Linked DNA regions of Azospirillum brasilense. Each later gene encodes a partner of the first gene's protein in a complex. Links are inferred from orthologs where the notes say so. Each region holds a gene or a part of one and is shown on either strand. Other genes may lie near its edges.

What was found.
Region 2: the proteins of dnaN (region 1) and H1Q64_RS02545 are in contact, whole or in part, in a cryo-EM structure (PDB 8GIZ), measured with the Escherichia coli proteins. The link is inferred for Azospirillum brasilense from one-to-one orthologs.
Region 3: the proteins of dnaN (region 1) and H1Q64_RS17575 are in contact, whole or in part, in a solved structure (PDB 1OK7), measured with the Escherichia coli proteins. The link is inferred for Azospirillum brasilense from one-to-one orthologs.

The regions. Positions count from the first base shown.
Region 1 is NZ_CP059450.1:1,823,581-1,833,564, reverse strand. What follows is about bases 3,452-6,335. They hold dnaN (DNA polymerase III subunit beta), read left to right. Parts: upstream 3,452-4,270; coding sequence 4,271-5,401; downstream 5,402-6,335. Other genes in these bases: recF (DNA replication/repair protein RecF), read left to right, coding at 5,542-6,335; H1Q64_RS21755 (SDR family oxidoreductase), read left to right, coding at 3,452-4,008. Outside these bases: feoB (ferrous iron transporter B), read right to left, coding at 1-1,765; H1Q64_RS21765 (FeoA family protein), read right to left, coding at 1,819-2,673; H1Q64_RS21760 (hypothetical protein), read right to left, coding at 2,661-3,074; more of H1Q64_RS21755, read left to right, coding at 3,127-3,451; more of recF, read left to right, coding at 6,336-6,708; gyrB (DNA topoisomerase (ATP-hydrolyzing) subunit B), read left to right, coding at 6,798-9,281; H1Q64_RS21735 (hypothetical protein), read right to left, coding at 9,492-9,701. UniProt on the Escherichia coli protein: Confers DNA tethering and processivity to DNA polymerases and other proteins. Acts as a clamp, forming a ring around DNA (a reaction catalyzed by the clamp-loading complex) which diffuses in an ATP-independent manner freely and bidirectionally along dsDNA.
Region 2 is NZ_CP059449.1:537,215-547,280, forward strand. The notes cover bases 3,091-6,056. They hold H1Q64_RS02545 (DNA polymerase III subunit gamma/tau), read right to left. Parts: upstream 5,516-6,056; coding sequence 3,665-5,515; downstream 3,091-3,664. Other genes in these bases: recR (recombination mediator RecR), read right to left, coding at 3,091-3,278; H1Q64_RS02540 (YbaB/EbfC family nucleoid-associated protein), read right to left, coding at 3,338-3,661; H1Q64_RS02555 (c-type cytochrome), read right to left, coding at 5,848-6,056. Also shown: H1Q64_RS02525 (class I SAM-dependent methyltransferase), read right to left, coding at 81-1,175; H1Q64_RS02530 (phosphoglycerate kinase), read left to right, coding at 1,326-2,522; more of recR, read right to left, coding at 2,685-3,090; more of H1Q64_RS02555, read right to left, coding at 6,057-6,381; H1Q64_RS02560 (3-deoxy-manno-octulosonate cytidylyltransferase), read left to right, coding at 6,639-7,427; H1Q64_RS02565 (prephenate dehydratase), read left to right, coding at 7,442-8,326; nudC (NAD(+) diphosphatase), read right to left, coding at 8,454-9,383; hisN (histidinol-phosphatase), read left to right, coding at 9,525-10,066. UniProt on the Escherichia coli protein: Part of the beta sliding clamp loading complex, which hydrolyzes ATP to load the beta clamp onto primed DNA to form the DNA replication pre-initiation complex.
Region 3 is NZ_CP059450.1:914,508-918,299, forward strand. The notes cover bases 901-3,792. They hold H1Q64_RS17575 (DNA polymerase IV), read right to left. Parts: upstream 3,001-3,792; coding sequence 1,801-3,000; downstream 901-1,800. Other genes in these bases: H1Q64_RS17570 (DUF4280 domain-containing protein), read right to left, coding at 1,314-1,706; H1Q64_RS17580 (ChrR family anti-sigma-E factor), read right to left, coding at 3,069-3,722; H1Q64_RS17585 (sigma-70 family RNA polymerase sigma factor), read right to left, coding at 3,719-3,792. Outside these bases: H1Q64_RS17565 (class I SAM-dependent methyltransferase), read right to left, coding at 1-871. UniProt on the Escherichia coli protein: Poorly processive, error-prone DNA polymerase involved in translesion repair and untargeted mutagenesis. Copies undamaged DNA at stalled replication forks, which arise in vivo from mismatched or misaligned primer ends.

The DNA.
Region 1 (9,984 bases):
TGGCGACGCATTGCGGGGCGAAGACGTACCAGGCGAGCAGCGACAGGGCGGTCGGCAGGCTCCAGGAGGCGGCCAGCGCCCCGGCCAGCGAGGATTGCAGCGCGTCGCCGCTCTCGCTCAGCGCGTAGATCGTGCCCAGCACGCCGACCGCCACCTCGCGCGCCGCGATGCCCGGCACCAGCGCCACGGCGATCTGCCAGGTGAAGCCGATGGGCGCCAGCAGCGGTTCCAGCGCGTGGCCGATCATGCCGGCGATGGAATACTGGATGGCCGGCTCGGTCGCCCCCTCCGGCGCGCCGGGGAAGCTCGCCAGGAACCACATGACGATCATCAGCGCGAAGATCGTCGTGCCGGCCCGCGCCAGGAAGACCTTGGCCCGCTCGAACAGCCCCAGCGCGATGTCGCGCGGGTTGGGCAGGCGGTAGGCTGGAAGCTCCATCAGCAGCGGCTCGCGGGCCCCCTTGAACACCGTTCCCTTCAGAACGAAGGCGACGGCCAGCGCCGACAGGATGCCGGCGGCGTAGAGCGCGAACATCACCAGCCCCGGCAGCCCGACCAGCCCGCCCAACAGCGGACGGTCCGGCACGAAGGCCGCGATCAGCAGCGTGTAGACCGGCAGCCGGGCCGAGCAGGTCATCAGCGGGGCGATCATGATGGTCGCCAGCCGGTCGGCGCGGTTCTCGATGGTGCGCGCCGCCATGACGCCGGGCACCGCGCAGGCGAAGCTGGACAGCAGCGGAATGAAGGCGCGCCCGTGCAGCCCCACCCCGCCCATCAACCGGTCCAGCAGGAAGGCGGCGCGGGCGAGATAGCCGGTCGCCTCCAGCACCAGGATGAAGAAGAACAGCACGAGGATCTGCGGCAGGAAGATGACCACGCTGCCCACCCCGGCGATGATCCCGTCGGTCAGCAGGCTGCGCAGCGCGCCGTCCGGCAGGGTGGCGGCCACCCAGTCCTTCAGCCCGCTGACCGCGCCGTCGATCAGGTTCATCGGCGCCTCGGCCCAGGCGAACACCGCCTGGAACATCAGGAACAGCACGAGGAACAGGAAGGCCAGCCCGAACACCGGGTGCAGCAGCACGGCGTCCACCCGCCGGGTTGCCAGCGGCGGCAGGCCGGCGTCGGCCACGCAGCCGGCCAGCAGCCTTTCGACCTCCTGATGATAGGCCCGCAGGTCGCGCGAGGAGGGCTCGCTCCAGCCGCAGGGGGCAGGGTTCTCCGCCGCATCGGCCGCCATGGCCATGGCGCCGTCGATCTGCTCCAGCAGCGGCTGGACGCCGCCGCGGCGGATGGCGACGGTCGGCACCACCGGCACGCCGAGCGCTGCGGACAGCGCCGCCGCGTCGATGCGGCAACCGCGCTTCTCCGCCGCGTCCATCATGTTCAGCGCCAGGATGATCGGGCGGCCCAGCCGTTTCAGCTCCACCACCAGCCGCAGGTTCAGGCGCAGGTTGGTGGCGTCGGCGACGCAGACCAGCAGGTCGGGGCTGTCCTCGTGCGAGAAGCGGCCGAGCACGACGTCGCGGGTCACCTCCTCGTCGGGGGAGCGGGCGCGCAGGCTGTAGGTACCCGGCAGGTCGATCACCTGCACGCGGCGGCCGAGCGGGCTGACGAAATGCCCGATCTTCCGTTCCACCGTGACGCCGGGATAGTTCGCCACCTTCTGGCGGGAACCGGTGAGCGCGTTGAACAGGGCGGTCTTGCCACAGTTCGGGTTGCCGACCAGCGCGATGCGCGGCGGCAGGGCGGAGTCCAGGACCGACATGGCCGGATGTCCTTGCAGGGAGTCGCTTTGAAGGAAGGAGATGACGCCGCGCGTCAGGCGGCGGGCGCCACCAGCACGGCGCGCGCCTCGGCACGGCGGAGCGCCAGCGTGTGCTCGTTCACGCGGATGGCGATGGGGTCACGGCCCGGAAAGGCTTCGTGCAGGACCTCGACGTGGGAGCCCTCGACCAGCCCCATCTCGATCATGCGCCGTTCCAGCTCCCCTTCGGGAAGGGTGGTGACGACCCCCCGCTCATCGACGCCGGTCACACGGGCATGCTCGCCCTTCTTCAACTCGCCCAAATGCCGTCCGCCGGGCGACTGGCCCGTTTCGGGGGTGGGATGACCGCTCATGGCTGCACCTGATCGCACCGGGAGGTGGGGGGCGCGTTCCTGTCCGCCCCTCTTCGCCGCGAATGATCCTGCGAAGCGTTCGCATCCGTCCAGCCGGCTAAATGTCGCAGGAGCCTTGTAAAATGAGCGTATCGACCACATCGCGATTAGGGCTTTGCGGGGACCGCCCCCTTCGCGTCGCCCTTGGCGGCGGGAGCCGGCGCCCTTGCGGAGCGGTCGAGGTTGGCCTGCGCCGTCTTCGCCGCCCCGCTGTTCGGCGCGTTGCGGACGATCTGGCTCCAATCCTCCCGCGCGCCCGGGCAGATTGCCGGCCTGCGCCTTGATGTTGGCGCGCAGCAACAGGGCGTCGGGGTCGCCGGGGCGCAGCTCCAGCGCGCGGTCGATGTCGGCGACGGCCTGCCGGTCGTTGGCCAGCGCCTTGTGGGCGGCGGCGCGGTAGAGATAGGCCTCGGGCCGCCGCGGGTCCTTCGCCAGCGCCGCGTCCAGGTCGGTCACGGCGTCCCAAAAGCGCTCCGTCTCGGCCCGCGCGATGGCGCGGTCGATCAGCAGATCCACGTCGTCCGGCTGGAGCGCCAGGGCGCGGCTGTAGGCCCGCGCTCCGCCCGCACATTGTCACCGGCGCGCAGCCACGCCCAGCCCGCCCGCCCGAGGATCGAGGCCCCGGCCTTCGGGTCGTCCTTGCCCAGCACCGGGGCCAGCTCCTCCAGCCGCGCCCCGGCGGTGGTGAAGTCGCCCTTGTGGAACAGCGCCAGCGCCTGGCACAGCCGGGCATGGTCACCGCCGCCGCGGTTCAGCCAGGTCTGAGCGCTCTCCAGCGCTTCGGCCGGACGCTTTTCGGCAAGCGTCAGGCAGGCCTGGAATTCCCGGTTGTGATCGACGGCGGGAGCGGCCAAGGCCGGGACGGCGGAGAAGAGCGCCAGCGCGGCCGTGATGAGGTAAGCGTTGCGTCGGTTCATGGCGGCCCTACACTCCGTCATTGCCGCTTCCGACGCAAGGACCCCGCAAGACATGGCTTCACCCCGTCTGTTCGTCTTCGGCCTGGGCTTCACCGCCCGCGTGTTCGCCGACCGGCTGAAGGCCGAGGGCTGGCGGATCGCCGCCACCTGCCGCGGCGAGGACAAGCGCGCCGCCCTGGAGGCGCAGGGCATCGAGGCGTTCCTGTTCGACCGGGGCCGCCCGCTGGAGGACGCCCGCGCCGCCCTGGCCGGCACCACCCATCTGCTGGTCAGCGTGCCGCCCGACGAGCGGGGCGACCCGGTGCTCGACCAGCACGCCATGGATCTGGCGGACCTGCGGACACTCGACTGGGCCGGCTACCTCTCCACCACCGGGGTCTACGGCGACACCAAGGGCGAATGGGTGGGCGAGGCGGCGTGGCTGCGCCCGACCGGCGAGCGGCAGAAGCGCCGCGTCGAGGCGGAGCGCGGCTGGCTGAACCTCTACCGTCAGTACGGCGTGCCGATGCATCTCTTCCGGCTGGCCGGCATCTACGGACCGGGGCGCAGCGCGCTGGACAACGTGCGCGACGGCACCGCCCGGCGGGTGGACAAGCCCGGACAGGTGTTCAGCCGCATCCATGTGGAGGACATCGCGGCGACGCTGCGCGCCTCGATGGACAAGCCTACACTGGGCGCGGTCTACAACGTCGCCGACGACCTGCCCTCCCCCTCCCACGAGGTGGTGAGCTACGCCTGCGGCCTGCTGGGGGTCGAGCCGCCGCCGCTGGTGCCCTTCGAGCAGGCCGGGCTGTCGCCGATGGCCGCCAGCTTCTACGCCGACTGCCGCCGGGTGAAGAACGACCGCATCAAGCGCCAGCTCGGCGTGACGCTGACCTACCCGGACTACCGCGCCGGGCTGGACGCGCAATTCGCCGCGGAGAGCGGGCGGTAGAGTCGCGGCGGCGCGAATCGCGCGTCCTCCCGCCCCGGCCGCATTCCCCCTACGGCAGCACCCCGCGGGGGCGTCACGGGCCTCCGGATGGGCCGGAATCGGCGTTTCCGGCGACCGTCCGACCGCGCCGAACGAATTTGGTTCGGCAAAACCGACGTTGTGGTATCATGCGCGCCCGTTCCGGCCCGCTGGATTGTGGCCGGACCGGCATGGGTACGCCTGCGAATCGCAAAAAACACGACCTGCCGAGACGACGACCAGCATGAACATCATCATCGAACGCGCCGCCCTTCTCCGGTCCCTTGGTCATGTGCAGAGCGTGGTGGAGCGCAGGAACACCATCCCCATTCTGTCCAACGTGCTGCTGCGGGCGAGCGACGGCGAACTGTCGCTGGCCGCCACCGACATGGACCTGGAGATCGTCGAGACGGTCCCGGCCACGGTGACCCGCGCGGGCGGCACCACCGCCCCGGCCCACACGCTGTACGACATCGTGCGCAAGCTGCCCGACGGCAGCCAGGTGGAGCTGGATATCGGCGGCGACGGCACGATCCTGACGCTGCGCGCCGGCCGGTCGCAGTTCAAGCTGTCCTGTCTGCCGGTCGACGATTTCCCGCAGCTCTCCGGCGGCGACCTGCCGAACCGCTTCGACCTGACGGCGGGCGACCTGCGGGCGCTGGTCGACCGCACCCGCTTCGCCATCTCCACCGAAGAGACGCGCTACTACCTCAACGGCATCTACCTGCACGCCGCCAAGGCCAAGGCCGGCGGGTCCGAGCTGCCGGTGCTGCGCGCCGTGGCGACCGACGGCCACCGTCTGGCGCGGGTCGAGATGCCGCTGCCGGAGGGGGCCGCCGGCATTCCCGGCGTCATCGTTCCGCGCAAGACCGTGAACGAGATCCGCAAGCTGATCGACGAGGCCGCCGACCGCATCGAGCTGTCGCTGTCGGACAACAAGATCCGCTTCGCCTTCGATTCGGTGGTGGTGACCTCCAAGCTGATCGACGGCACCTTCCCGGACTACGAGCGGGTGATCCCGGTCGGCAACGACAAGACGATGGAGGTGGACGCCAAGCTGTTCGCCGCCGCTGTGGACCGTGTCGCCACCATCTCCACCGAGAAGAGCCGGGCGGTGAAGCTGTCGCTGACCCGCGGCACGCTGACCCTGTCGGCCACCAGCCCCGAGGCCGGCAGCGCCACCGAGGAGCTGGAGGTCAATTACCAGGAAGGCCCCCTGGAAATCGGCTTCAACTCTCGCTATCTGCTTGATATCACGCAGCAGATCGAGGGTGAGGGCGCACGCTTCTCGCTGGCCGACGCCGCGTCGCCGACCATCGTGCGCGACGTCGCCGACCCCACGGCCCTTTACGTGTTGATGCCGATGCGTGTGTGACCGGTCCGGACGGATCGGCGCTTTTCGGGCCGGTGCGCTCCGGACCCCGTGTTTGACGGGGTGCGGCGGCCCGGTCCCCGCATCCCGGATCGGACGCTTTGCTCGACGCCAGACAGACTTCGCCCTATCCCGTCCCCGTGATGGACACTCCGGCCGCTTTGGCGGTGACGCGCCTGACCCTGACCCGCTTCCGCGGCTATGACAGCGCGCGCCTGGAGCCCGACCACCGCCCGGTGGTGCTGACCGGGCCGAACGGCGCCGGCAAGACCAACCTGCTCGAAGCGGTCAGCTTCCTCGCCCCCGGACGCGGCCTGCGCGGCGCCAAGCTGGCGGAGGTGGAGCGGATCGGCTCCGGCGCAGGCACCGGCTGGGCGGTCGCCGCCGTTCTGGACACTCCCACCGGCCCGGTGGAGATCGGCACCGGCCGCGAGATCGGCCCCCAGGCGGCGTCCGGAGCCGAGCGCGACCGCCGCGTCGTCCGGGTCGACGGCCACCCCGCCAAGGGCCAGACCGTGCTGGCCGAGCATGTCGCCGTCGTCTGGCTGACCCCGCAGATGGACCGGCTGTTCCTGGAGGGCTCCAGCGGGCGTCGCCGTTTCCTCGACCGCCTCGTCTTCGGCTTCGACCCCGCCCACGCCGGGCGGCTCAGCCGCTACGAGCACGCCCTGCGCGAGCGCGCCCGCCTGCTGCGCGAGGGGCATCGCGGCTGGAACGGTGACGAGGGCTGGCTGAGCGGGCTGGAGGACCAGATGGCGACCACCGGAGTCGCCGTGGCCGCCGCCCGCCGCGACGTGGTGCAGCGGCTGCGCGCCGCCTGTGGGCGGGCCGTCGGCCCCTTCCCCGGCGCCGACCTGACGGTGCAGGGCGCGGTGGAACGCTGGCTCGACGACGGTCCGGCGCTGGCCGCCGAGGACGCGCTGCGCCGTTCCTTGCGTGACAGCCGGCGAGCCGATTCGGACAGTGGCGGGGCCACGCTGGGGCCGCACAAGAGCGATCTCGCGGTGCGCCACGCCCAGAAGGACATGCCGGCGGCGCTCTGCTCCACCGGAGAACAGAAGGCGCTGCTGATCGCCATCATGCTGGCCAACGCCCGCCTTCTGGCGGCGGAGCGCGGGGCCGCCCCGCTGCTGCTGCTGGACGAGGTGGCCGCCCATCTGGACCCGCAGCGGCGCGAGGCGCTGTTCGACGAGATCCTGGCGTTGGGCGCCCAGGCCTGGATGACCGGCACCGACGATTCGGTCTTCGGGCCGCTGGGCGGTGCGGCCAAACGCTTTCACATCGAGGATGCGACCGTGACCCCGGCCTAGCTCCTGAAAAAGGGCTCAAAAGCCCAGAAAATCACCGACCGAAGTACGGTATTCCGCCGAAACCCAACGCAGTCTGCTATAGTCGAACCATGGCACAGGAAGCACTGAAGAACGACCTCCCGCAGCAGGATTACGGCGCGGAATCGATCACCGTCTTGCGCGGGCTGGACGCCGTGCGCAAGCGTCCGGGCATGTACATCGGCGACACCGATGACGGCTCCGGACTGCACCACATGGTCTACGAGGTCGTGGACAACGCGATCGACGAGGCGCTGGCCGGCTACTGCGACGCGGTCGTGGTGCAGCTCAACGCCGACGGGTCGGTCACGGTGCGCGACAACGGCCGCGGCATCCCCACGGACATCCACTCCGAAGAGGGCGTGTCGGCGGCGGAGGTCGTGATGACCCAGCTCCACGCCGGCGGCAAGTTCAACCAGAACTCCTACAAGGTGTCGGGCGGGCTGCACGGCGTGGGCGTGTCGGTGGTGAACGCCCTGTCGGAGACGCTGGAGTTGCGCATCTGGCGCAACGGCCGCGAATGGTTCATGCTTTTCCGCCACGGCGTTGCCGATGCCCGTCTGGCCGACGTCGGCCCGGCCCCGATGGTCGACGACGGCAACGGCGGGCAGAAACCGCTCTCCGGCACCGAGGTCACCTTCCTGCCGTCCAAGGATACCTTCACCAACACCGAATTCGACTTCGCGACTCTGGAACACCGGCTGCGCGAGTTGGCCTTCCTGAACTCCGGCGTGCGGCTGGTGCTGACCGATGCCCGCGGTGTGGAGCCGCGGGTCCAGGACCTGCATTACGAAGGCGGGCTGGAAGCCTTCGTGAACTGGCTCGACCGTTCCAAGGTGCCGCTGCACAAGCCGGCGATCTCGATCAAGGCGGAGCGCCCGACCGAGCATGGCGGCGTGGTCACCGTGGAATGCTCGCTCCAATGGAACGACAGCTACCACGAGACGACGCTCTGCTTCACCAACAACATCCCGCAGAAGGACGGTGGCACCCACCTCGCCGGCTTCCGCGCGGCGCTGACGCGGGCGATCAACAACTACGCCAACGAGTCGGGCATCGCGAAGAAGGAGAAGGTCAACCTCTCCGGCGACGACGCGCGCGAGGGGCTGACCTGCGTGCTGTCGGTGAAGGTCCCCGACCCGAAATTCTCCAGCCAGACCAAGGACAAGCTGGTCTCCTCCGAAGTCCGTCCGGTGGTCGAGGCGGTGGTGGGCGAATGCCTCGCCCAGTATTTCGAGGAGCATCCGGCGGACGCCAAGCGCGTCGTCCAGAAGGTGGTCGAGGCCGCCGCCGCCCGTGAGGCCGCCCGCAAGGCGCGCGAGCTGACCCGGCGCAAGGGTGCGCTCGACATCGCCTCCCTGCCCGGCAAGCTGGCCGACTGCCAGGAGCGCGACCCGGCGCTGTCCGAACTCTTCATCGTGGAGGGCGATTCGGCGGGCGGTTCGGCCAAGCAGGGCCGGTCGCGCCAGTTCCAGGCCATCCTGCCGCTGCGCGGCAAGATCCTGAACGTGGAGCGGGCGCGCTTCGACAAGATGCTGTCCTCGGCGGAGATCGGCACGCTGATCGCGGCGCTGGGCACCGGCATCGGGCGCGACGAGTTCAACCCGGACAAGACGCGCTATCACAAGATCATCATCATGACAGACGCGGACGTGGACGGCAGCCACATCCGCACGCTCCTGCTGACCTTCTTCTTCCGGCAGATGCCGGAGCTGATCGAGCGCGGCTACCTCTACATCGCCCAGCCGCCGCTCTACCGCATCAAGCGCGGCAACGCGAAGGAGCGGTACCTGAAGGACGACCGGGCGCTGGAAGAGTATCTGATCGAAGCGGCACTGGGCGACCTGTCCGTGCGCCCCGCCGACGGCTCCCTGCTGAACGGCGAGCCGCTGCGCGAGATGGTCGAACAGGCCCGCGGCGCCCGCCTGCACATCGAGACGCTGGCCCGCAAGGCCGGCAACCTGTCGGTGGTGGAATCGGCGGCGGTGAGCGGCGCCCTGTCGGTCGCGCTGTCGCAGGACACCGCCCAGGCGCAGCAGGCGGCCGAGACGGTCGCCGCCCGGCTGAACGCGCTGGACGTGGAAGGCGGCTGGCGCGGCGAGAGCCTGCTCCAGGGCGGTTACGCGCTGGTGCGGACGCGCCGCGGCGTGACCCACCGCCACCATCTGGACGCCGACCTGCTGAAGAGCGCCGAGGCCCGCAAGCTGGACGCCATCGCGGCGGACCTGAAGCGCGTCTACGCCGAGCCGGGCCGCGCCTTCGAGAAGCAGAAGGAGAGCCGCAGCCTGACCGGCCCCGTCGCCCTGTTCGACACGGTAATGGAGTTGGGCCGCCGCGGCGTGACGATCCAGCGCTACAAGGGCTTGGGCGAGATGAACCCCGACCAGCTCTGGGAAACCACTTTGGACCCGACCAAGCGCTCGCTGTTGCAGGTGAAGGTCAACCACGCCGATCAGGCGGAGGAGGTCTTCTCCACCCTGATGGGCGACATTGTGGAGCCGCGCCGCGAGTTCATCCAGGAGAACGCCCTGAAGGTCGCCAACCTGGACGTGTAAACGGCTCTTGAAGGATCGCTGGTCGTCAACGCAAAGATTGAGAAACCGAACTCTATGATTGAGAAGTCTAACTCAATGATTGAGAAAAGCTGAGTTTGACCGCAGCTGGAGCTCGACAGGACAGATGCAGATTAAGGGCGGACCCCACCGGGCCCGCCCTCTTTACGACCCCCCTTACCAAGCGCTGAGTTGTCGTCCGGACTCGCTCTCTCAATCCTTGGGACGCTTCCGCCGCGGCAGCTCGGCGTCCTCCTCAATGACCAAGCCGGCCAGCATGACGGACGGATGCGTCACCAATGCACGCGCCAAATCGACCCCCATGGCAAGCGATGGATTGGAACGGCCACGTTCCAAGTCGCTGAGTGAGATGATGTGGTGGGCGGCAAGTGGGCCTTCCTGTACCGAGCCGTCGACAAGCATGGCAACACCATCGACTTCTACCTCTCTCCCACGCGAAGCACCGCCCCTAAGCGCTTCCTGTCCAAGGCGTTGAACCGCTTGAAGGAGTGGGAGATGCCGACGGTCATCAACACCGACAAGGCGCCAACTTATGGGCCGGCCTTGGCGGAACCGAAGGCCGAGGGCAAATGTCCCGAGGAGACCGTGCACCGGCAGGTCAAATATCTGAACAACGTGGTCGAGGCCGACCATGGCAAGCTGAAGCAGTTGATCCGCCCGGTGCGGGGCTTCGAGACCCTGAAGA
Region 2 (10,066 bases), on another replicon or contig:
TCCGGTGGGTCCCCGTTTTGCACAGGCCCCAGCCACGGTCAAGTTACAGAACCATGACGCTTTTGTTGCAGTCCCCGCAATCAGGGGTCCGTCTTTTCCAACACCAGGAGCTTGGACATGTAGGCGAGCGACGTCTCGCGCAGGCGCAGCCCGGCAGCGGCGAACAGGGAGGGCAGGTCGTCGCGGGCGTAATGGGCGTAGAAGGGCTCGTGGAAGGACTGCGGAAAGCGGTCGATCAGCCCGTCCATCATCGGGTTGTCGCCGTACTGCACGCTGTCCATGAAGACAAGGATGCCGCCGGGCTTCAGCACGCGGGCCATCTCGGCGGCGGCCTGGGCGCGGATCTTCGGCGGCAGTTCGTGGAACAGGTAGATGCAGGTCACGATGTCCTGCGACCCGGTGGCGAGAGGGACCGCCTCGGCCGCCGCTTGGACCAACGCGCTGCTGCGCGCCCAGGGGGCGAGGTTGCGCCGCGCCTCGCGCAGATAGGCCGGGGAGAGGTCGAGCGCGGTCACCGGCAGGCGCGGGTGGTTGTCCTTCACGAAGGTCAGGAAGCGCCCCGTCCCGGCGGCCACGTCGAGCAAGCGGCAATCCGCGCTGCGGCGCGTTTTCAAATGCTCGAAGATCGGCACCAGGACCTGACGGCGCATGGCGTCGGCGCCGCCGCCGAACAGCACCTCCACCTGATGGTCGTAGAGGCGGGCGCTGTCCTCCGTCAGGTAGCCGCCGGTCTGGTAATGGAAGTTCTGGCGGTAGTAGGCGGGCAGCCCCCCGCTGCCGGGCGGCGGGTCGGCGCGCACCTCGACCGCCGCGTGGTCGCGGCGGCGGCGCGACACCTCCGGCACGTCGCGGAAGAAGGCCGCGGCGTCGGCCAGCAGCCGGCGCGGGTCGGGCATCAGGTCGTGCGGCAGGCGGTAGTAGCCCGCCTCGATGTTGGCGAGGTCGCGGGCCAGCAGGGCGCGCAGCTCCTCCAGGATCGCGCGGGTGCCGGGCACCGGACGCCCGCCGGGAGGGGTGGTCCGCGGCGGTCCGGTGATCCGCCGGCCGATCCGCGCGGCCATCATGTACTGGCCGAGGAACCAGGCGACGCGGGCGGACTGGCTGGCCGCGTAAGCCAGCCGGGGGGCCAGCCGGGGGACCGGCCGGGCGGAGGACGGCGGGATGATCCTGTTCATGGGGATAGAAATGGGATCGGCGGTCCCGCCCGCCCAGAGCCCGGTCCATTCGCCGCATGGGGCAACCGGTCGCCCACGCGGGCCGTTGCAAAGCGGGCGCCCCTGTGCTGGATTGCCCGGCAAAAGTTCAACCCGTGGGAAACAGCAGCCATGACCGAGTTCAACACCATCGACGACCTCGACGTGAACGGCAAGACGGTGCTGGTGCGTGCCGACCTCAACGTCCCGATGCAGGACGGCAAGGTCTCCGACACGACCCGCATCGACCGTCTGGCGCCGACTCTGACCGAGCTGGCGAAGAAGGGTGCGAAGGTCGTGGTTCTGTCGCACTTCGGCCGCCCGAAGAACGGCCCGGACGCCAAGAACTCGCTGCGCAACGTGCTGGACGCGCTGAGCGCCGCCGTCGGCCAGACCGTCGCCTTCGGCGAGGATTGCGTCGGCGAGAAGGCCAAGGCCGCCATCGACGGCGTCCAGCCGGGCGCCATCGTGCTGCTGGAGAACACCCGCTTCCACGCGGAAGAGGAAAAGAACGATCCGGCCTTCGCCAAGCGGATCGCCGAACTCGGCGACCTCTACGTCAACGACGCCTTCTCCGCCGCGCACCGCGCCCACGCCTCAACCGAAGGCGTCGCCCAGCATCTGCCGGCCGCCGCGGGCCGCCTGATGCAGGCCGAGCTTGAGGCGCTGACCAAGGCGCTGGAGAAGCCGGAGCGTCCGGTGGCCGCCGTCGTCGGCGGCGCCAAGATCTCCACCAAGCTGGACCTGCTCGGCAACCTCGTGAAGAAGGTCGACATGCTGGCGCTGGGCGGCGGCATGGCGAACACCTTCCTCTATGCCCAGGGCGTGGATGTCGGCGCCTCGCTCTGCGAGAAGGACATGGCCGATCAGGCCCGCGCCATCATGGAGACCGCCAAGGCCGCCAATTGCGAGCTTCTGCTGCCGAAGGACTTTATCGTCGCCAAGGAGTTCAAGGCCGGTGCGGCCAACCGCGCCGTCCCGGCGGACGGCATCGGCGCCGACGAGATGGCGCTCGACGTCGGCCCGAAGACGGTCGAGTTCCTCGGCCTGAAGCTCCAGGGTGCGAAGACGGTGGTGTGGAACGGCCCGCTGGGCGCCTTCGAGATCCAGCCCTTCGACGGCGGCACCAACGCCGTCGCCGGCCTCGTCGCCGAGCGCACGTCGGAAGGCGGCCTGCTGTCGGTGGCGGGCGGCGGCGACACCGTGTCGGCGCTGGCCCACGCCGGCGTGGACGAGAAGTTCACCTACATCTCCGCCGCCGGCGGCGCCTTCCTGGAGTGGCTGGAAGGCAAGGAGCTGCCGGGCGTCGCCGCGCTGAAGAAGAAGTAAGAGTTTGGGGGAATTGGGTGGGTGGTTGAGGCGGGCCCCCACCCTTCCCGCTGCGCGGGCCCCTTCCCTCCCCCGCTTCGCAGGGGAGGGAGCTTTATCCCCTCCCCTGCGAAGCGGGGGAGGGGCAGGGAGGGGGCAAGACCTCCCCTCACAAACACGTTCCTACAAAGGCCGCCGCGCCTTCAACGCCGCGGTCAGCGTCCCGTCGTCCAAGTAATCCAGTTCCCCGCCCACCGGCACGCCGTGGGCCAGACGGGACACGGAAACCCCGCTGCCGGACAGGCGGTCGGTCACCACATGGGCGGTGGTCTGCCCATCCACCGTGGCGTTAAGCGCCAGGATGACCTCGGTCACCGCCGGGTCCTTCGCGCGCTCCACCAGGGACGGGATGTTCAAATCGTCCGGCCCCACCCCCTGCAAGGCCGACAGCGTGCCGCCCAGCACATGGTAGGTGCCGTGGAAGGCGCGCGTGCGCTCCAGCGCCCAGAGGTCGCCGGCATCCTCCACCACGCAGATGGTCGAGCGGTCGCGGCTGTGGTCGGAACAGACGGAGCAGGGGTCGCGACTGTCGAGGTTGCCGCAGACCGAGCAGTTGCGGATGGCCTCCGCCGCAAGCGCCATGGATTCGGACAGCGGCACCAGCAGGCTGTCGCGGCGCTTCATCAGGTGCAGCGCCGCCCGCCGCGCCGACCGCGGCCCCAGCCCCGGCAGCTTGGACAGGAGCTGGATCAGGCGCTCGATTTCAGGTCCGATCATTCACGGCTTCGTTCGTCAATGGGTGGTCGGGCCGACCCTGCGGCCCGGCCTTTCAACGCTTAGAACGGCAGCTTCATGCCCGGCGGCAGCTTCATCCCGCCCATCAGGTTCTGGGTCTCGTTGGCGACGTGCTGCTCCACCTTGGCCTTGGCGTCGTTGAAGGCGGCGATGATCAGGTCCTCCAGGACCTCGATGTCCTCCGGATCGACAATCGACTTGTCGAGCTTGATCTTCTTCATCTCGCCCTTGCCGTTCACCGTCACGTTGACCATGCCGGCGCCCGACTGGCCGGTCATCTCGACCTCGCCCAGGCGGGCCTGCATCTCCTGCATCTTGGCCTGCATCTGCTGGGCCTGCTTCATCATCTGGCCGAGGTTCTTCATGGGTCAGAAATCTCCTTCATCGTCGAGCGGGTAATAAACCCCGTCGTCCTGCTGCATGACCATAAGGTCGGGATTCTCCCCGTCATCCGCAACCTGGGGCTCGGCCTCGACCGCCGCCTTGAGGTCGCGGACATCGGTGATCTTCGCGCCGGGGAAGGCGTCCAGAACGGCGCGCACCACCGGATGCGCCTCCGCCTCCTCCAACGCGCGTCTCTGGGCGGCCTGCTCCTGCTGGATCAGCGTCGGCTCGCCCGGCGCGTCCGAGACGATGACGACCCAGCGCTGGCCGGTCCATTCCGTCAACAGCTGGCCGACGCGATTTGGCAGGGTCGACGGGGCCAGGGTCGTCAGGCGCAGCTCCAGCCGCCCCGGCTCCAGGCGCACCAGATGGACGCTGCCGGTCAGATGGCCGTAGAGCGCGCCCTCGCGCTTCTCCGCGAAGACCTGGACCAGCGTGCGGAAGTCGCGGGGCATCGCCACGCGCTCCTCGTCCGCCACGGCGACGGTCTGCACGGGCCGGGGAGACGGCTGCGGGCTCGGCTGGGCCTGGGCAACGGCGCGCACGGCGGAGCCGCCAACCGCCACCGGCCCGCCACCGGGGCCACGCGGGGCGCCACCGCCACCCTGGCCACCCTGCCCGCCGCCATTTTGCAAATTCTGGAACTGGCGGATCAGATCGCCCGGAGTCGGCATATCGGCGGCGTAGGACAGCCGCACGATGACCATCTCCAGGGCCTGCTGCGGCACCGGGGCCGCCTGCACCTCGCCCAGCCCCTTCAGCAGGAGCTGCCACGCGCGGGTCAGCGCCGGCATGCCGAGCTTTGCCGACAGGGCGGCGCCGCGGGTGCGCTCCGCCTCCGGCAGGCCGGGATCGTTGGCGCTGTCCGGCACGACCTTCAGCCGCGTCAGATTGTGCACGAGGTCGAGAAGGTCCTGGAGGATCACCACCGGATCGGCGCCGACGCGGTGCAGGTCGGACAGCAGGTCCATCGCCTCCGCCGGCTTGGCCGAGACGGCGGCCTCGAACAGGTCGATCACCTTGCTGCGGTCGGCCAGCCCCAGCATGTCGCGCACCTGCTGCGCGGTCACCGTGCCGACGGCCAGCGCGATGGCCTGGTCGAGCAGCGACAATCCGTCGCGCACCGACCCGTCGGCGGCGCGCGCGATCAGCGCGGCGGCGTCCGGCTCGATTCCCGCCCCTTCCAGCCCTGTGATGCGGGTGAAATGCTCCTTCAGCACCTGGGCGTCGACGCGCCGCAGGTCGAAGCGCTGGCAGCGCGAGAGCACCGTCACCGGCACCTTGCGGATTTCGGTGGTGGCGAAGACGAACTTCACATGGGCCGGCGGTTCCTCCAGCGTCTTCAAAAGCGCGTTGAACGCGCTCTTGGAGAGCATGTGGACTTCGTCGATGATGTAGAGCTTGTAGCGCGCCGAGACGGGGGCGTAGCGCACGCCGTCGATGATCTCGCGGATGTCGTCCACGCCGGTGTGGCTGGCGGCGTCCATCTCCATCACGTCGACGTGGCGGTCCTCGGCGATGGCGCGGCAGTTGTCGCAGACGCCGCAGGGCGTCACCGTCGGCCCGCCGGTGCCGTCCGGCCCGGTGCAGTTCAGCGCGCGGGCGATGATGCGGGCGGTGGTCGTCTTGCCCACCCCGCGCACGCCGGTCAGCATGAATGCCTGGGCGATGCGGCCCGAATGGATGGCGTTGGTCAGGGTGCGGACGAGCGCGTCCTGCCCGATCAGCTCGGCAAAGCTCTTCGGACGGTATTTCCGCGCCAGCACCCGGTAGGCAAGGCCCCCGGACGTCCCGGAAACGGAAGAGGACATATCGGCAACGGTGGTATCGGTCACGCGGCTGGCCCGGTAATCGGCTTCACGACGGAGCGCAGAATAGCGTCACGGCACGGGGCTGTCGCCGTTTCAATTCGCTGCAGGAATTTATGGGGAAGGGTGGGAGACTGGACGAACGACCCGAGCCGAAACTCGTTACGGCTGCTTCCTTCCGGACCTGACCGGGTTGGCGAGGGACTCGTCCGCCGCCAGCCTCCCGCGCCTTATATCGGCGATAGGACCATCATATGCAAGGCCAATCTGCCGGCGTTCCGTTTGAGGGAGAACGAAAAAGCCCCGCGTCCGATGGAACGCGGGGCTTTTGCCTGTTTCCCGGATGGGACCGCCGCAGGTTACTGCGGCAGCGGCGCCGGGCTGTCGGACAGGGATCGCAGATAGGCGATGATGTTCGCCCGCTCCTGGTCCTTCTTCACGCCGGCGAAGGTCATCTTGGTGCCCGGCGCGTAGGCCTTCGGGTCGTAGAGGAAGTGGTTCAACTCGTCGTAGTTCCAGGGGCCGGCCTTGCCCTTGATCGCGTCGGAATAGGCGAAGCCGTCCAGATGGCCGTGCGGGGCGCCGACGATGCCGTAGAGGTTCGGGCCGACCTTGTTCGCCCCCCCCTTGTCGAAGCTGTGGCAGGCGGCGCAGGCCTTGGCCGCGGATTGGCCAGCGGCGGCATCGGCCTTGGCGAGCAGCGGGGCGATCTCGGCCGGGCCGGACGGGGCGGCGCCACCGCTGGGGGCCGGAGCGGCGCCCTCCGGCATGGCCACCACATAGGCGGGTTTCTCAGGCGTCTTCGGGTGCACCAGAACTTCCGCGGCGAAGCCGGCCAGCATGGCGATCAGACCCGCCAGCAGCACGGCGCCGAAAATCTTGTTCCACTCCATGCTCATAACGTCTTTGTCCCCTTTTTTGTCGTGCCGCGGGTCCGTCGCCAAGGGCTGGCTGGTTCTCCGCCGCACGATAGCGTGACCGCGGCGGCTTGTCACCGCTTCGGCCCCCTCCCTTGCCACAGGAATATCGGTTCTCCGACTGTTGGCCACCTGAATATTGGAGTGACGCCGCTTGACGCAAAGGGCGATCCATGGTTCACCCGCGCCACCTTTCCGAAGCGACAGGGGGCCGTTCCATCATGAACGCCGACATGAACGCCGGCGCAGACATCCAGGGCACAGCGAACCCGCCGCCCTCAAATCCAATCGTCGTGATTCCCGCCCGCATGGCCTCCACCCGCCTGCCGGGGAAGCCGCTGGCCGAAATCGGCGGCGCGCCGATGATCGTGCAAGTGTGGCGCCGCGCCATGGAGGCGGAGATCGGCCCGGTGGTGGTCGCCTGCGCCGAGCCGGAGATCGCCGCGGCGGTGGAGGCGGCGGGCGGCACCGCCGTGCTGACCCGGCCCGACCATCCCTCGGGCTCCGACCGCATCTTCGAGGCGGTCAGCCTGCTCGACCCGGAGGGGAAGTACGACGCGGTGGTGAACGTGCAGGGCGACCTGCCGACCATCGAGCCCGCCGTGGTGCGCGCCGCCTTCGCTCCGCTGTCCGACCCGCAGGTCGACATCGCCACGCTGGTGGTCGAGATCACGCGGGAGGAGGAGCGCACCGACCCCAACGTGGTCAAGGCCATCCTGGAGCTGCCGCCCGGCGCCCGGCGGGGCCGCGCCCTCTATTTCAGCCGCGCCACCGCGCCCTGGGGCGACGGGCCGCTGTTCCACCACATCGGGCTGTACGCCTACCGCCGCGCCGCGCTGGAGCGCTACGTCCGCCTGCCGCCCTCGGCGCTGGAGCAGCGTGAGCGGCTGGAGCAGCTCCGCGCGCTGGCCTTCGGGATGCGCATCGACGCCGCCGTCGTTGACGCGGTTCCGCTCGGCGTCGATACTCCCGCCGACCTGGAGCGCGCCCGCGCGATCCTCGCCAAGCGCACTTCCCTTTAAAAGAAGACCTCCCGATGACGACCTCGAACGTGATCGCCTTCCAGGGCCTGCCCGGCGCCTATTCGGACCTGTCCTGCCGGACGGTCTTTCCGGACATGACGACGCTGCCCTGCGCCACGTTCGAGGACGCCTTCGCCGCGGTGCGCGAGGGGCGCGCGGCGCTCGCCATGATCCCGGTGGAGAACTCCATCGCCGGGCGCGTGGCCGACAACCACCATCTGCTGCCCGAAGGCGGCCTGCACATCATCGGCGAGCATTTCCAGCGGGTGAACCACCAGCTCCTCGCCCCGAAGGGCGCGACGCTGGCCGGGCTGAAGACGGTGCGCAGCCACATCCAGGCGCTGTCCCAGTGCCGCAACATGACGCGGGAGCTGGGGCTGACGGCGATCTCCCACGCCGACACCGCGGGCGCCGCCGCCGAGATCGCCAAGCTGGGCGACCCGCAGCACGCCGCCATCGCCTCCTCGCTGGCGGCGGAGATCTACGGCCTGGACATCCTGAAGGGCGGCATCGAGGACGCGGAACACAACACCACCCGCTTCCTGATCCTGTCCCGCGAGCCGAAGACCCCGCCGCTGCCCACCGAAGGGACCGGGGCCAAGATCATCACCACCTTCGTCTTCCGCGTGCGCAGCGTGCCGGCGGCCCTCTACAAGGCGCTGGGCGGCTTCGCCACCAACGGCATCAACATGACGAAGCTGGAAAGCTACATGGTCGGCGGGCATTTCACCCAGACCCAGTTCTACGCCGACGTGGAGGGCCATCCGGAAGAGCGCTCCCTGCGTCTGGCGCTGGAGGAGCTGGCCTTCTTCGCCCGCGCCGGCGAGGTGAAGATCCTGGGCGTCTACCCCGCCAACCCCTTCCGCTATCAGGAAAGCCAGCGCATCGGCGAGGATTGAGGAAAGGGGCGAGCGGCGCTTGCTCCCACCCTTCCTACGGCTTCGCCGCGGGCCCCTTCCCTCCCCTGCGCAGCGGGGGAGGGTTAGGGAGGGGGCAATGACCGAGGGGGCACGCGATGCGACGCCCTCACTCCCCCTCGGCGATCCACTCGTCGATCAGGCGGCGGGCGATGCTGTCGGGGCGGGCGAGACGGAATTCCTCGCTGGGGGTGAAGGTCCGCAGAAACTCGCGGTCGAACCAATGGGCCGTCTCCAGCTCCTCCAGGTCCGTCTGGATGTCCAGCGTCACCGCCCGCGCGCTGAAGCCCAGCATCAGCGAGGACGGGAAGGGCCAGGGCTGGGACGAGTGGTAGCGGATGTCGGTGACCTCCAGCCCCACCTCCTCCAGCACCTCGCGCCTCACGCTGTCCTCCAGGCTTTCGCCCGGCTCGACGAAGCCGGCAAGCACCGAATGCATGCCCGGCGGGAAGCGGGAGTTGCGGCCCAGCACCATCCGCCCGGCTCCGTCATGGACCAGCATGATCACCGCCGGGTCGGTGCGTGGGAAATGGTGGGTGGCGCAGTCCGGGTTGGTGCAGACGCGCACATGCCCGCCCTCGGCACCCGCCGCGACGGAGCCGCAGACTCCGCAGAAGCGGTGCCGGGCGTTCCACCAGGTGATGCCGCGGGCGTAGGCGCACATCCCGGCCTCCGTCGCCTCCATCACCGGCCCCACGGCGCGCAGGTCCTCGAAGCGGCCGAGCCCGGCCAGGGCCGGATGCTCCTCCGGCGCTTCCAGACCGGTCAGGTCCACGGTGAAGTGCGGCACGCCATCGAGCAGGCCGAGGAACACCGGCTCCACCCCCCAGTCACCACCGCAAGCGACCGCGACCGCGCGAGCCGAGTCGGCGTCGCCGGTCACGAAGTTGCGCGATTTCGCCACGGGCAGCAGGCGCGCGTTCGGCGAGGCCCAGGCGTCTCTCAGCCAGTCCTTGTCCTTGCGGCGCACCGCGGCTCGGTCAAGCGGGATGCCAGCGTAGGCGTTCGGGCGGTCGGGTGGGGAGGAGCGGTCGTGCATGGCGAAGAGGCTGCCACAAGCCCGCGGAACGGGGAAGCGGCGTCCCGCGCAACCCTCCTCCTTCATTGATGGTTTGCGCCGACGGAACGCCCGATTAGGATGCCGCCCTCTTCCCACCACGCGCGATCCGGCGGAGCGACCATGACCGAACCCTGCCCCACCCCCCTGGTGACCCTGGCGGAGCGTCTGGCCGACGCCTCCGGCCCGGTCATCCGCCAGTATTTCCGCACGCCGGTGGCGGTCGACGACAAGGCCGACGCCTCCCCCGTCACCATCGCCGACCGCGAGGCGGAGCGGACCATCCGCGCCATCATCGAGGCCGAACGCCCCGACGACGGCATCTATGGCGAGGAGTTCGGGACCAAGAACCTGGACGCCGAATGGGTGTGGGTGATCGACCCCATCGACGGCACCAAGTCCTTCATCACCGGCCGCCCGATCTTCGGCACGTTGATCGCCCTGCTGCACCGCGGCCGCCCGGTCCTGGGGGTCATCGACCAGCCCATCGTCCGGGACCGCTGGCTGGGCGTCGAGGGGCGCCCGACCCTGTTCAACGGCCAGCCGGCCCACGTGCGCGCCTGCGCCGGGGGGCTGGCCGCGGCGACCCTGGGGACCACCTCGCCCGACCTGTTCCCCGGAGCGGACCAGGACGCCTTCCGCCGGGTGGCGGAAGCGGCCAAGGT
Region 3 (3,792 bases), 910 kb from region 1 along the record:
GGGCCGGGCCGAAAAGGACCCGCAGCCCTTCATCCGACATTCGCCAGAAGTCGTTCGGCAGCTCATGAATCGGCCAGCACTGCGGAACGGCGTGGTACACCAGCCCCCCGACCTTCAGGGCTCGGTTCATCTCCGCCGCGGCCAACCACGGCGCCTCCAAATGCTCCAGCACCGCCAGTGAGCACACCCCGTCGAGGCTGCCCGGCGCGACGTACCGGCTCAACGCGTGGGCGTCGCCGACGATGTCCACCCCCGGCGCCGGGTGGATATCGAACCCGATGTAGCGGCAACCGCTTCCCTCCAGCGCTTGCCGGAACACGCTGGGCTGCGTGATGGTGCGGCCGCCGATCTCCAGCACTTGGCCGTGAGACGCCCGCATGGCCTCGATGAAGCGCTGGGTCACCGCGGCCTGGTCACCGGACGGGACGGCGTAGGGGTCGGCGTGCGTCGGACCGGACACCTCGATCATCGCCTCCCCGTCCGCCGTCACGAGGCGAAGTCTCACCGGCTGAAAAGGTGGGCAGGCAAGATGAACGGCAAAGCCGCTGTCGACGACGTGCGGCCAGTCCGGCCAGAAGGCCAGCAGGTCGGGCCGGGGACAGCGAGGGATCCGGACCCTGGCCTCGCCGGATTCCAGAAACATGTCAAGAATGGGGAGATGGTAGGCGTGGGCCCACCCCCGGACGTAGACTCCCCGGGCATCGCACCACAGCGCGTCAAACAAATGAGTGGTCCGCGGCGTCGGCGCACCGAGCCGGGCCGGAGATGAGGATGGGTCGGCCTGGAGTGTCTCCAGCCGTTCCAATCTTTGCCCGATGTCATTCAATTTGGCGAGAATTGACGCGAAAATGCTGCTGTCGTGCGAAGCCAAGACCAGGATTCCTTAAAACGCGTCCCACACCGGTGTCAGCCCGACGGCATGTTCCACGAAGCGGATGATGGATTGCTTCGTTTGCCGGCACCTGGAGTGCGGCCGAGACTGTGGCGCTCCAGCCGCACTCCCACTGAAAGCGGTCTGATCATACATCAAACACTCATCCGATTGGATAGAAACGCGAAGGGAATTTCAACCTTCACCGCTCATGCCGAAAAGCAAATCGGTCGGGCAAACAGCGTCGGAAGCGACCGCGTGATGGTGCACAAGGCGGCTCGCGGTTCCACGCTCCGCGACAAACGCCAGAAGCCTCAGCCCCTTTCGGCGTCGCGACCATGGCGCTCGACCGCACCCTTGTCGACATCGCTGACAGGCCAAACTTCTGGATCCACGCCTGTTCCTCCGGACTGGAAGTGGCCGAAGTTCGAATAGGAATCCATCACGGCGTCTGAACCGTGAACTGCCCCGGCACCACGATCTGGATCACCCCTCCCCAATTGCACATCAGCTTGCTGGTGGAGGTCAGGGCCGGCATGTTGCCGACCATCACCGTGGGCGCGCCGGGCACCCAGGGAGCGACGGTGCAGGGAACGCAAGGCTGTGGCTTGATCACACCCGGCGGCGGCACCGGAATCATCGAGGCGACCACCGGGTTGGCCGGGCTGGTGCACACGCCGAAGGGCGGGATGTTCATGATGGGCTTGTTGTCCATGATGTTCGCCATCGGCGGCCCGCCGGCCATCGTCCGGTTCAATGGCAGCACCACCAGGGCGGACGGCGCCGCCCCGAAGCTGCAGGTCATCATGGCTCCCGCGCACACCGCCTGACTCATCCCGTCTCTCCATACCGAAACGTCCAGGCGAAGAGTGGGCGCCTCTGCCGTCCCGCGGCAAGCGGTCCCTGGACCGGATTGGTCCGAATTCGCTTCAACCCGGCGGAGACGGGCCGAAGCCGTCGAACAGGCCCGGCTCCGCCTCGGTCTCCGGGTCGAGCAGGTCGGTGCAGCCGACGCCGATCAGGCGGATCGACCGACCGTCCGGCTCGGCGTCCAGCATCTCGCAGCCGGTCTGCCAGATCAGCCCCGCCGACCGCGCGGGCGGATCGACGCGGCGGGAGCGGGTGATGGTCTGGAAATCGGCGGTCTTCATCTTCAGCACCACGCTGCGCCCCCGCAGGCCTGCGGCCGACAGGCGGCGCGCCACCGTCTCGGCCAGCGGGAGCAGCGCGTCCTTCAGCGCGGCCTTGTCGGCCGTTTCCCAATCAAAGGTCGTCTCGGCGGAGATGCTCTTGCTCGGCGATTCCGGTTCCACCCTCCGGTCGTCCTGGCCGCGGGCGAAGCGGTGCAGCAGGCGGCCCATCTTGCCGTGGCGGCGCACCAGATCGATCTCCGACCAGCCGCGCAGGTCGCCGACCGTGCGGATGCCGTCCGACTGCAGCTTGCGCTGGAGCACCGGCCCGACGCCCCACAGGATCGACACCGGCTTCGGCGCCAGGAAGTCCAGCGCCTGCCCCCGCCCGATCACCGAGAAGCCACGCGGCTTTTCAAGGTCGGAGGCGATTTTGGCGAACAGCTTGTTGTAGCTGAGCCCGACCGAGGCGGTGATGCCCAGTTGGTTCTCGAAGCGGCGGACCAGCTCGGCCAGCGCCTGGGCCGGGCTGATGCTCAGCCGTTCCGCCACGCCCGACAGGTCGAGGAAGGCCTCGTCGATGGACAGCGGCTCGACCAGCGGGGTGAAGGCATGCATCAGCTCCCGAGCCTGCCGGCCCACCGCCTTGTACTTCGCCATGTCGGGCCGCAGCACCACGGCGTCCGGGCAGGCCTCCAGCGCCTGCCACATCGGCATGGCCGAGCGCACCCCCGCCATCCGCGCGATGTAGCAGCAGGCGGCCACCACCCCGCGCCGGTCGCCGCCGATGATCAGCGGGCGGCTGACCAGCTCGGGCCGGTCGCGCTTCTCCACCGTGGCGTAGAAGGCGTCGCAGTCGATGTGGCCGATGGCGAGGCCGTGCAGTTCCTGATGCCGGACCAGCCGCCGGCCGCCGCATTTCGGGCAGCGCGGCTCGCTCCCGCGGAGGGCCGCCGCGCAGTCACGGCACAGGACCTTGCAATCGTCGAACACAGACATGGCCGCAGTCTAGCAGCAGCGCGCCCGCGGCGGGGAAGGAATGTTCCTGTCCCGTTCCAGTTTTCCGCTCAGAAGCGGAAACCCCGGTTGAGCAGCCAGCCGAGCGGACCGGTAAAGACCAGGGGCTGGTCCTGCACCAGCAGGCACAGGCATTCCCCGTCCGCGTCGGCCACGGCGTGATGCGGCGTGCCGGTGTCGTAGGACGCCACGTCGCCGACCCGGTAGGCCCCGAACTCGTCGGAGAAGCCGCCCTTCATCACCAGCAGCATCTCGCTGTCGGTGTGGCGGTGGGCCGGCACCCGCGACCCCGGCGCCATGCGCAGCAGGCAGGCCGAGGCCGTTCCGGCGCTGACGCCCCAGGCCGACAGGTGGACGCCCGGAACGACGCGCACCCATTCCAGCGCCTCCGGCTCCGCCCCGATGGCGCGGCGCAGCGGGCCGGGAAACAGGCTCTTTCCGGCCGGTGGGGGTACAGGCGGCGGCGCGGCAACCGTCGCGTCGAGCCGGGTCATCAGGGCGCCGAACAGCGAATCAGACACCGGCTCCGGCGGCAGATCCGCCAGTAGGACGCCGCCGCAGGCTTCCAGCTCAGCGACCTGCGCGCGGCAGGCCGGGCAATAGGCGAGATGCGCGGCGACCAGCAGCGACTGCACCTCGCGCAGGCTGCCGGCGGCGTAGTCGAGAAGCAGTTCGGGGGCGGGATGATGGGCCGGCACGGTCACGCCCCCTCCCCGAAAGCCCGGCGCAGGCGAACGAGGGCCAGCCGCAAGCGGGTCTTCACGGTTCCCAGCG